Regions from separate parts of the Geobacillus lituanicus genome, predicted to be linked through region 3. Evidence: predicted binding sites of a transcription regulator. Region 3 holds the regulator's gene; each other region holds the start of a gene.

Region 1 (4,038 bases), 790 kb from region 3:
TGAGAAGCAACAACCCTGTTAGGATCCCCCCACCCAACATCGCCCCGCGCTTCACCGCCCGCTCACTGGCCGCTTCGCGGGCAACGGGCACCAACACCGCTTGCGCCATCGCCAAGTTAAACGCCGCATACGAAAACGGGGACAACATTGCCTTCAGTGAATAATCCGATGCCGCTATATCCGGTCGGCATAAGTCGCCAGCCATCATCATTTTGATCCATACGGCAACGCTCAAGATCATCATCATCGGCACGACGAACACGTTGACGCCAAACAATCCTTTGCGGTCAAGCAGCATGACCAAAAGCGCCAACCCGAGCGTCAGCGCGACGCCTGCCTGCCGTGTCCAGCCGAGCTGCTCTTCAAACACCGCCCCCGCCCCCGCGATCATCACCGCCGTCACCCCTGCGATCATCACCGTCATCACGAGCGTCACAAACGGGCTCAACATGTTCCCGAACAAATAGCGATTCAACTCATCATAGGACGCAGCTCCAATTCGGCGCGCCATCACCATGAGCCGCGCGCCTCCCCATATAAACAAACAACCGCTGATGATGATGCCCACCGTTCCAGCCGTCCCATAACGAGTGAAAAATTCCATAATCTCTCTTCCGGTCGCAAATCCTGCCCCAATCACCGTTCCAACGTAAACAGCAGCGATTTGCCACGCCTCCGACCACTCGTGTCTCTTGCCCAAATCCTCCATCTCCCTCTCTTGTCCGTTGCTTTTCCATATATATGTATATGTCCGGCATGGACAAGAAAGACGACAGAACGAAAAAAGAAGGCATCCGAGACAAGATGCCTTCTCACACACCGCAAACTCTCTTCATTAATATGGCATGCGATGTGAAATCGCGTTTCCATCAATGAACTGTCACGTGTTCGACTTGATGTTCGTGCAGCCCGCCGCTTCCTTCGACGTGCACTTTCACCGAATACGTTCCTTTGTTGGCAAACGTGGCCATGGCTTCGTACTCGCCGTTTCCTTTTTCCTTTGCATCGACAAATTCATGCTTATTGTCCGCCTGCCACATTTCAAAACGAACGGTCGCACCTGTCAACGGCTTCCCATCTTTGGAGAGGCGGACGGTCAACGCCGCCGGTTTTCCGGCTTCGAACGAACGGGACGACAGCGAAATGGCGACGGCGCCATGATGGTGTTCTTCAGCACTGCCTTGGGAATTTTCGCGCGCACCGTCAGCCGTCGCCGCCTGTTCCGGGCTGCCGGCGACAATATCTTTCTTCGGCATGTTATGCATGTCGCGCGCCGTCACATGGGCGACCACCGAATATGTTCCCGCTTCGGTGAACGTTTTTTCCACCGAGTATCGGCCGTCGCCGTCATGCTTCGCTTCAAGCATTTCCCGCTCGTCGCTTCCATGCTTCCATACTTCAAACTTGACTTCGTTCGCATCGTCTACTTTTTCGCCGCCGTACGTCACGACGCAGGCGAGCTTCGTCGGTTTGTTCAAATCGATATGATCCGGCGCATCGATTTTCACGTCAAGCACGGCCGGCGTCTCGGCTTGCTTGTTGTGATTTGTACAAGCAGCCATGATCATCATCCCCAAAAGTACAACAGCAAACGCGAAACCAACCTGTCTTCTCATCTTCACCTTTCTCCTTTTTCCTTCAAATTCATGATCATCATGAGCACCAAAGACGGAGTCTTTTCCGCCTCTTTTTCTGTTTTTCACTTTATCATAGCTTTGCCGCACCTACATTAGTATTCACCATTTTTTCAAAAACATTTCATCGTTATTACAATTTTTTTGTACAAAACACTTGAAAGTCAAAAAAGGTCAAAGTATAATAAAGCCAGAAAGTCAAAGAAAGTCAAAGTCAAATCCCAAATAAGAGAAAAGGGGGTATGTCTCATGCTATGCCAAGCATGCCAACAACGTGAAGCAACAGTGTTTGTCAACTTGCAATGGAACGGGGAAAAACAACAACTTCACCTGTGCCATGAATGCTATGAAAAGCAAAAACAACAACTGTCCATTCCGATGAACTTCGGCTTTTCACCGTTTTCCTTTGATGACTTCTTTACTAGCCCGTTCACAGCCGCCAACGCCGGAATGAGCGCGCCGAAAACGATGGCGAAGCGCCCGCAAAGCCATGGCGGTGGATTTTTGGATCAATTCGGCCGCAACTTGACGCAAATGGCGAAAGCGGGCTTGATCGATCCGGTCATCGGCCGCGACAAAGAAATCGCCCGCGTGATCGAAATTTTAAACCGCCGCAACAAAAACAACCCGGTGTTGATCGGGGAGCCGGGTGTCGGGAAAACAGCCATCGTTGAAGGGCTCGCGCTGAAAATCGCCGAAGGGCAAGTGCCGGAAAAACTATTGAACAAAGACGTGTACTTGCTTGACGTGGCGTCGCTTGTCGCCAACACCGGCATCCGCGGTCAATTTGAAGAGCGGATGAAACGGCTCATCGCCGAATTGCAAGAGCGGAAAAACATCATCTTGTTCATTGACGAAATCCACCTGCTCGTCGGCGCTGGCGCCGCTGAAGGCTCGATGGACGCCGGCAATATTTTAAAACCGGCGCTCGCCCGCGGGGAACTGCAAGTCGTTGGGGCGACGACGCTCAAAGAATACCGGCAAATTGAAAAAGACGCGGCTCTTGAGCGCCGCTTCCAACCGGTCATCGTCCACGAGCCGACCGTTGAGGAAGCGATCGTCATCTTAAAAGGCATCCAGCCGAAATACGAACAATTCCACCATGTCCGCTATACGGATGAAGCGATCGAAGCGTGCGTGAAACTGTCGCACCGCTACATTCAAGACCGCTTCCTCCCGGACAAGGCGATCGACTTGCTTGACGAGGCCGGCTCGAAAGCGAACTTGCGCCTCGGCCCGACGGATGAAAAGCAGCTGCAAGAGCGGTTGATGCAAATCGCGAAAGAAAAAGAACAAGCGGCGAAAGAAGAAAACTACGAATTGGCAGCGAAACTGCGCGATGAAGAGCTGAAGCTCGAAAAACAACTCGAGCAAGGCGTCAACCAAGAACGCCCTGTCGTCGATGCCGCCGACATCGAACAAATCATCGCCGAGAAAACCGGCATCCCCGTCGGCAAGCTGCAAGCCGATGAAAAAGAAAAAATGAAACATCTCGAAGAACACTTGGCGAAAAAAGTGATCGGCCAAGCGGAAGCGGTGAAAAAAGTCGCGAAAGCCATTCGCCGCAGCCGCGCCGGCTTGAAAGCGAAACACCGCCCGATCGGTTCGTTCCTGTTTGTCGGCCCGACCGGCGTCGGGAAAACGGAGCTCGCCAAAACGCTCGCCGAGGAGCTGTTTGGCACAAAAGACGCCATGATTCGCCTCGATATGAGCGAATACATGGAGAAACATTCCGTCTCGAAGCTGATCGGTTCGCCGCCGGGCTATGTCGGCTTTGAAGAAGCCGGCCAGCTGACGGAAAAAGTGCGCCGCAACCCGTACAGCATCATCTTGCTTGACGAGATTGAAAAGGCGCACCCGGATGTACAGCACATCTTCCTGCAAATTTTGGAAGACGGCCGCCTAACCGACAGCCAAGGCCGCACCGTCAGCTTCAAAGACACGGTCATCATCGCGACAAGCAACGCCGGTGCGACCGACAAAAAAATCACCGTCGGCTTTGAAAAAGAGGGCAACGGGCAAACAAGCGTCCTTGACTCTTTGAGCGCCTACTTCAAGCCGGAATTTTTGAACCGCTTCGACGCCATCATCGAGTTCAAGCCGCTCGAAAAAGCACACTTGCTTGAGATCGTCGACTTAATGCTCGCTGACGTCAAAGCAGCGATGCGCGAACAAGGCATCGAACTCGAAGTGACCGAAGCGGCGAAAGAAAAACTGGCCGAACTCGGCTACCATCCGGCCTTTGGCGCCCGCCCGCTCCGCCGCGTCATCCAAGAGCATGTCGAAGACAACATCGCCGACTGCCTGCTTGACGCGGATCAATCGGTGCGTGCGATCCGTATCGATGTCAAGGACAATGCCATTGTGGCGAAAATCGAATCATAACTTACAACAGAGGATCCGC
Region 2 (4,038 bases), 630 kb from region 3:
GCGCAAATTGCGACAAAATTATTGCTTGGGAAATCGCTTGTCGACATCGTGGACGAAAAAGCGCGCGGCTTGGCGGTCATGCCGTACGCCGTGTTAAAGTATCCGGTCTTTTCGACCCATAAGCTGCCGGGGGTTGACCCGGTGGTTGGGCCAGAGATGAAATCGACCGGCGAAGGCATCAGCATCGCCGCAACGAAGGAGGAAGCGGCGTATAAAGCGTTTTATCCGTATTTGCAAAAGAAAGCGAACGCGAACGAGGTCTATGTCATTGGCAACATCGACGCCGAGCTGGAGGCAGAGATGACGGCGAAACAGCTGACCATCGTCGCTGATGTCCCGTTTGCCGATTGGGTGAAGCGCGACACGGCGCTCGCGGTGATCGACTTGGGCAAAGAGGAAGGCGAAGCGAACAAACGAATGACTGCGTTGTCCCGACAATTGCTCGTCTTCACGGAACGTGAGACATTGAAGCTCTTCTTGCAGGCGCTCGATGTCGATCATCTTGATGTGCAGCCGATCCATGGCTGGTTGGAAAAGAAAAAACAGGCAGAACAGGCGGTGATCGCATGAATGCAGTGATGTCATTAAAAGGGAGAGATTTTTTAACGCTTCTTGATTTCTCGACAGAAGAAATTTTGGACTTGCTGGCGTTAGCAACTGATTTAAAAGCGAAACAAAAAGCCGGTGTATCGTATACGCCGCTTTCCGGGAAAACAATGGCGATGATTTTTGAAAAGCCGTCAACGCGCACGCGCGTGTCGTTTGAAGTCGGCATGATTCAGCTTGGCGGCCAGGCGATGTATTTAAACGGAAACGATTTGCAGCTTGGCCGCGGCGAAACGATCGCCGATACGGCCCGCGTCTTGTCGCAATACGTCGATGTCATTATGATTCGCACATTTGCCCATCAAAAAGTCGAGGAGTTGGCCGAATATGCGTCCGTTCCGGTCATCAACGGCCTGACGGACGACGATCATCCGTGCCAGGCGTTGGCGGATTTGCTGACGATTTATGAAGTGAAGAAAACGTTCCAAGGCGTCAAGCTCGCCTATGTCGGCGACGGGAACAACGTCGCCAACGCCTTGCTTGTGGCCGCGGCGAAAGTCGGCATGGATGTCGCCATCGCCTGTCCGCCGGGCTATGAGCCAAAGAAAGAATATGTCGAGGCGGCGTGCCGAATCGGTGAACAGACAGGCGCCGCCGTCACGGTGACGCACGACCCGCTTGTGGCGGTGGCGGGGGCGGATGCGATTTATACGGATGTCTGGACGAGCATGGGCCAAGAAAGCGAAAGTGCTGAGCGGCTGCAAGTGTTTCAGCCGTATCAAGTCAACGAAGAGCTCGTCAAAGCGGCAAAACCGGATTATCTCTTTTTGCATTGTCTGCCGGCCCACCGCGGCGAAGAAGTGACGGCCGGCGTCATGGACGGCCCGAACTCGGTCGTATTTGAGCAGGCCGGCAACCGGCTTCATGCCCAAAAAGCGATTTTAGTGTCGATCCTATAGGAAAAAGGAATTCCCGTTTCGGGAGTTCCTTTTTTGTTCTTTGCAAGGAAAAGGATTTTCATGAGAAAAAACGTTTTTATTGTGAAGGCTTGACGCTCCGTGTGCGGCGGCCCCATCATTTCCCTTCTTATGAACAGCGGCAAAACCGGGAATGCTAACAAATGCAATCGAAGCAAGGGGGATGAAACAAATGGGCCAACCGCGCCATTTCAAACCAGGGGATAAAGCGCCGAACAACGGCGTGTACATTGAAATCGGCGAAACGGGCGACAATGTAAAACACCCGAAAAAGCTGAAACTGAAAGCCGGCGATACGTTCCCGGAAACGTCGAACCATAATCGGCATTGGACGTATTTGCGCAAACCGTGAAGTACAACAAAAGCCATTCCAAGTATGGAGTGGCTTTTGATTTGCCGTGTGCTTCGCGATCGGCTATAATGATTTATGGTCAAAGAAGGTCAAATGGAGGGAACGGCATGGACGCAAGCCGTTTGACGGAAAAACTGCAAGAGGCGCTGATGGCGGCGCAGTCGCTCGCCAAAGAACGACATCATCAACAGCTTGATGTCGAGCATCTCCTGATTGCGCTGCTCGAACAAGAAGGCGGCCTGGCGCCGCGGCTCGTGGAGCTTTCCGGCGCCGACAAGGAAAAGGCCGCTGACTGGCTTCGCAGCCAGCTTCGCCAAAAGCCTGAAGTGCATGGGGCGGACGGGCAGCTGTATGTTGCGCCCGCCTTAGCGCGGCTGCTTGAGGAGGCGGAAAACGAAGCGAAGCGAATGCAAGACGAGTACATATCGGTCGAACATGTGCTGCTCGCGTTGCCTCATGGCGCCGAGCCGGTCGCTCGGCAGCTGGCGTCGTTTGGACTGACGAAGGAAGCACTATTAGCGGCAGTGAGAAACGTAAGGGGGAATCAACGCGTGACGAGTCCACATCCGGAAGCAACCTATGAAGCGTTGGCAAAATACGGGCGCGACCTTGTCGCGGAAGCGAAAGCGGGAAAAATCGACCCGGTCATCGGCCGCGACAGTGAAATTCGCCGCATCATCCGCATTTTGTCGCGGAAGACGAAAAACAACCCGGTGTTGATCGGCGAGCCGGGCGTCGGGAAGACCGCTATTGTCGAAGGGCTCGCTCAACGCATCGTGCGCAAAGACGTCCCGGAAGGGCTGAAAGACAAAACGATTTTCGCTCTTGATATGAGCGCGCTCGTCGCCGGAGCAAAGTTTCGCGGTGAATTTGAAGAACGGCTGAAAGCGGTGTTAAACGAAATCAAAAAAAGCGACGGCCGCATCATATTGTTCATTGACGAGCTGCATACGATCGTCGGCGCCGGCAGAGCGGAAGGGGCGATTGACGCCGGCAATATGCTCAAGCCGATGCTTGCCCGCGGCGAGTTGCGCTGCATCGGGGCGACGACGCTTGATGAGTACCGGCAATACATCGAAAAAGACCCGGCGCTCGAGCGCCGCTTCCAACAAGTGCTTGTCCAAGAGCCGAGTGTCGAGGACACGATTTCGATTTTGCGCGGATTGAAAGAACGGTATGAAGTGCACCATGGAGTGAAAATCCACGATCGCGCGCTCGTCGCGGCCGCCGTTTTGTCCGACCGTTACATCTCTGACCGCTTTTTGCCTGACAAAGCGATCGATTTGGTCGATGAAGCGTGCGCGACGATCCGGACGGAAATGGAATCGATGCCGTCGGAGCTGGACGAAGTGATGCGCCGCGTCATGCAGCTGGAAATTGAAGAGGCGGCCTTAAGCAAAGAAACGGATGAAGCGAGCCGCGAGCGGCTTGCGGCATTGCAAAAAGAACTTGCCGATTTGCGTGAAAAGGCGAACGCCATGAAAGCGCAATGGCAAAAAGAAAAAGAGGCGCTTGACCGCGTCCGCCGTTTGCGCGAGGCGCTCGAGCGGGCAAAACGCGAACTGGAAGAGGCGGAAAACGAGTATGATTTAAACAAGGCGGCGGAGCTTCGCCATGGCCGCATTCCGCAGTTGGAAAAGCAACTCAAACAGCTCGAGCAAGAAATCAGTGAGCAAAGTGAAGGGAAATTGCTGCGCGAGGAAGTGACGGAAGAAGAGATTGCCGAAATCGTGTCACGCTGGACGGGCATTCCGCTCACCCGCCTTGTCGAAGGGGAGCGGGAAAAGCTGCTGCGGCTTCATGAATGGCTCCATAAGCGAGTCATCGGCCAAGACGAAGCGGTGGAGCTCGTCGCCGACGCCATCTTGCGGGCGCGGGCCGGGATGAAAGACCCGAACCGTCCGATCGGCTCGTTTTTGTTCCTTGGACCGACCGGCGTCGGCAAAACGGAGCTGGCCAAAGCGCTGGCCGAGGCGCTGTTTGACAGCGAGGAGCAGCTCATTCGCCTCGATATGTCCGAATACATGGAAAAACATGCTGTCTCCCGTTTGATCGGGGCGCCGCCCGGCTATGTCGGCTATGAGGAAGGCGGCCAGCTGACCGAGGCAGTGCGGCGCAAGCCGTATTCCGTTCTATTGTTCGATGAAATCGAAAAAGCTCATC
Region 3 (4,038 bases):
CGCCGCCTCCTTCGAATCGATGACGCGGCAGTTGGCCAATATGCCGTATGAACGGAATACCTTGTCTTCTAATTGTATGCCCAACGTTTTCACTAATGCCTGGCGAGCCGCCCTTTCTTGGGCGATGAGCTGCTCAACGATCGTATGCAAATCAGCGACAATATCTTCTTCTGATTTTCCGAGCGTAATTTGGTTCGAAATTTGGAAAATGTTCCCTAAAGCCTCACTTCCTTCCCCATACGTACCGCGGACGACGAGTCCCAACTGGTTGATGGCAGGGATGATGCGGTTGATCTGCTGCGTCAGCACCAGCGCCGGAAGATGCATCATCACCGACGCCCGCAACCCTGTTCCGACGTTCGTCGGACAGCTCGTTAAGTAACCAAGCCGTTCATCGAACGCATAGTTGACATGCCCTTCAATCCAATCATCCAACTCGCTCGCCGCCTCAAGCGCCTCGGCAAGCTGAAGCCCTGGAAACAGACACTGAATGCGGATATGGTCTTCCTCGTTGATCATAATGCTGATTTCCTCATTTTCCGAAAGCAGGCAGGCGCCAAACGGCGAATCTTCAGCCAAATGCGGGCTGATTAAGTGCTTTTCCACCAATACCCGTTTTTCAATCGGTTGAAGCTCCGACATTTTCAACAGTTCAAACCGTCCCGCTTCCCCATACGGACGATGGACGAACGCGCGCTCAAACAAGGCAACGATTTGTTTCGCCTCTTCGCTGCTAAACAGCGTTGGGAAACGAAAATCAACAATATTGCGCGCCAGCCGGATGCGGCTGCTCAACACGATGTCCGAATTCGGCCCCTCCTGGCTCATCCAAGCGCTGACCGCTGTGTTGAAAAACTTTCCAAATGACATACCGCTACATCTCCCCCTCTCCACGTCGGCGAAGTTCGTCCTCTAACGAACGAATCTGGTCGCGCACCTCGGCCGCCCGCTCAAATTCCTCGCGGGCAACTAATTCCTGAAGCTTTTGTTTCAACGTGGCCAGCTGCTTCCGCAAATGGAGGACGCCGCCTTTTCGCTTCGGAATTTTCCCTGAATGAGCAGTATTTCCGCTATGAAGCCGTTTTAAAATCGGCGGAAGGTAACGGGCAAACGTCCGATAGCAGTCGGCGCAACCGAACCGCCCAATTTGCGTAAACTGGTGGTATGTCATTTGGCACGTCTCGCATTGAAGCAAATCCGGATTCGGGAACGCATTGGCCGTCACTTCTTTCATCGGAGCTTGAAAGTTGAGAAGCCCCGCTAACAAATTGTTGAGCGGAAAGTCGTCATGGCCATAGAGCATAAACGTATGACCATGTTCTTTGGCGCATTGCTCGCAAAGGTGAAATTCCGTTTTTTCCCCGTTGACTATTTTCGTAAAATGCATCGTCGCCGGGCGTTGCTTGCATTCTTGGCAAATCAATGCCTCCCCCTCCCCTACTTATACTTTAGCGACGTCAGCATCGCCTTTAACATGCGCGCCCGCAGTTCATCCCGCTCGGGCAAATCGATATATAAAACGGAGCGATCCATCACGCTCAACATCATTTTCGCTTCCCGCTCCGAAATCACCTTTTCTTCCATAAGTCGTTTTATCACATCTTCGGCGCTCGACTGGCTGATGCGGTGGCCGATCAGCTCGAGCAACTGGTCAATCAGCTGCGCCTCGCTTTTCGTCTTTACTTTCATAATGCGGATATAGCCGCCGCCACCGCGCTTGCTTTCAACAATATATCCGCGCTCGAGCGTGAATCTCGTGTTGATGACATAGTTGATTTGCGAGGGAACACATTGGAATTTATTAGCAATTTCACTTCGTTTAATTTCAACGATGTCTTGGTCGCTCATATTGAGTACTTGCTTCAAATATTGCTCGATAATGTCGGAAATGTTTGGCACTCTACCTCCCACCTTCCTCACAACCAAGCTGCTTGGCGGTCAAGCTGCTCCCTGTCCAATAATAAACGGGCATTCCTTGGGAGGAAGCATCACCGCCATCTTGTTGACTTTGACTATATTTGACCTTACTTTTACTATACAATGTATGACGAAAAATTGCAAGGGTTACCGAAACAAGGGAGACTATCTATAGAATATCCGTTTTTTCGCCCAGTAAAACGCTTCTCGGTCAGATAAACGAAAAAGCACGCTTTTTCTCCTAATGAAGAAAAAGGCGTGCTTTCTGCTTAGCCTAGCAGCGACCTACTCTTGCAGGGGCGCTGGCCCCAACTACCATCGGCGCTGGAGGGCTTAACTTCCGTGTTCGGGATGGGAACGGGTGTTTCCCCTCCGCTATCACCACTAGGCCATATGAGGTTGTCAGGAATTCGTTCCCTGAAAACTAGATAACCGTTTCGGGAAGAAGCCGCGGCGCTTTCACTTTTCATTGTCTAGCTCCGGCTCGCCGCCGCTCGGGGTCAAATAACCTTCCCCCTCGGGGTGCTAGCACCCCTGCGGGTGAAGAACATTTGCCCGTCGCGGCGAACCGCTCGCCTCCGCTTTTCTTGGTTAAGCCCTCGATCGATTAGTATCCGTCAGCTCCACGTGTCGCCACGCTTCCACCTCGGACCTATCGACCTCGTCATCTTCGAGGGATCTTACCCGCCTGACGCGGTGGGAAATCTCATCTTGAGGGGGGCTTCACGCTTAGATGCTTTCAGCGCTTATCCCGTCCGCACATAGCTACCCAGCGGTGCCCCTGGCGGGACAACTGGTACACCAGCGGTGCGTCCATCCCGGTCCTCTCGTACTAAGGACAGCTCCTCTCAAATTTCCTGCGCCCGCGACGGATAGGGACCGAACTGTCTCACGACGTTCTGAACCCAGCTCGCGTACCGCTTTAATGGGCGAACAGCCCAACCCTTGGGACCGACTACAGCCCCAGGATGCGATGAGCCGACATCGAGGTGCCAAACCTCCCCGTCGATGTGGACTCTTGGGGGAGATCAGCCTGTTATCCCCGGGGTAGCTTTTATCCGTTGAGCGATGGCCCTTCCATGCGGAACCACCGGATCACTAAGCCCGACTTTCGTCCCTGCTCGACCTGTCCGTCTCGCAGTCAAGCTCCCTTGTGCCTTTGCACTCTCCGAATGATTTCCAACCATTCTGAGGGAACCTTTGGGCGCCTCCGTTACCTTTTGGGAGGCGACCGCCCCAGTCAAACTGCCCACCTGACACTGTCTCCCACCCCGCTAAGGGGTGCGGGTTAGAATTTCAATACCGCCAGGGTGGTATCCCACCGCCGCCTCCACCGAAGCTGGCGCTCCGGCTTCCCAGGCTCCCACCTATCCTGTACAAGCGATACCAAAATTCCATATCAGGCTGCAGTAAAGCTCCACGGGGTCTTTCCGTCCTGTCGCGGGTAACCTGCATCTTCACAGGTAGTATAATTTCACCGGGTCTCTCGTTGAGACAGCGCCCAAGTCGTTACACCTTTCGTGCGGGTCGGAACTTACCCGACAAGGAATTTCGCTACCTTAGGACCGTTATAGTTACGGCCGCCGTTTACTGGGGCTTCGGTTCGCACCTTCGCTTCCGCTAAGCGCTCCCCTTAACCTTCCAGCACCGGGCAGGTGTCAGCCCCTATACGTCGCCTTTCGGCTTCGCAGAGACCTGTGTTTTTGATAAACAGTCGCTTGGGCCTTTTCACTGCGGCTCGTTCGGGCTCTTCACCCAAACGAGCACCCCTTCTCCCGAAGTTACGGGGTCATTTTGCCGAGTTCCTTAACGAGAGTTCTCCCGCGCGCCTTAGGATTCTCTCCTCGCCTACCTGTGTCGGTTTGCGGTACGGGCACCTCTTCCCTCGCTAGAGGCTTTTCTTGGCAGTGTGAAATCGGGGACTTCCGGATCAATCCGTCGCCATCACCGCTTGGCCTTACAATCCGCGGATTTGCCTACGGATCAGCCTTGCGGCTTGGACAGGCTCTTCCAGCCGCCTGCTCGCCCTATCCTCCTGCGTCCCCCCATCGCTCAAACGGGAAGGAGGTGGTACAGGAATCTCAACCTGTTGTCCATCACCTACGCCTTTCGGCCTCGGCT

Evidence for each region. Region 3 encodes CtsR, which represses protease genes until heat stress. Its sites were predicted from a motif close to ATGGTCAATAAAGGTCAAACA; they were not measured.
Region 1: a site for CtsR is predicted at 1,795-1,815, ahead of ACR1UW_RS06400 (ATP-dependent Clp protease ATP-binding subunit). Genes of this name have one in related genera too.
Region 2: a site for CtsR is predicted at 1,951-1,971, ahead of clpB (ATP-dependent chaperone ClpB). Genes of this name have one in related genera too.

What each region holds. Positions count from the first base shown of each region.
Region 1 is NZ_CP194773.1:1,267,432-1,271,469, reverse strand. It holds gene ACR1UW_RS06410 (YkvI family membrane protein) at 1-709, opposite strand, end outside; gene ACR1UW_RS06405 (FixH family protein) at 870-1,616, opposite strand; gene ACR1UW_RS06400 (ATP-dependent Clp protease ATP-binding subunit) at 1,884-4,019, shown strand.
Region 2 is NZ_CP194773.1:1,113,844-1,117,881, forward strand. It holds gene carB (carbamoyl phosphate synthase large subunit) at 1-570, shown strand, start outside; gene argF (ornithine carbamoyltransferase) at 567-1,505, shown strand; gene ACR1UW_RS05605 (YjzC family protein) at 1,696-1,875, shown strand; gene clpB (ATP-dependent chaperone ClpB) at 1,983-4,038, shown strand, end outside.
Region 3 is NZ_CP194773.1:480,978-485,015, reverse strand. It holds gene mcsB (protein-arginine kinase McsB) at 1-870, opposite strand, end outside; gene mcsA (protein-arginine kinase activator protein McsA) at 875-1,423, opposite strand; gene ctsR (transcriptional regulator CtsR) at 1,438-1,899, opposite strand; rRNA gene rrf (5S ribosomal RNA) at 2,190-2,306, opposite strand; rRNA gene ACR1UW_RS02350 (23S ribosomal RNA) at 2,505-4,038, opposite strand, start outside.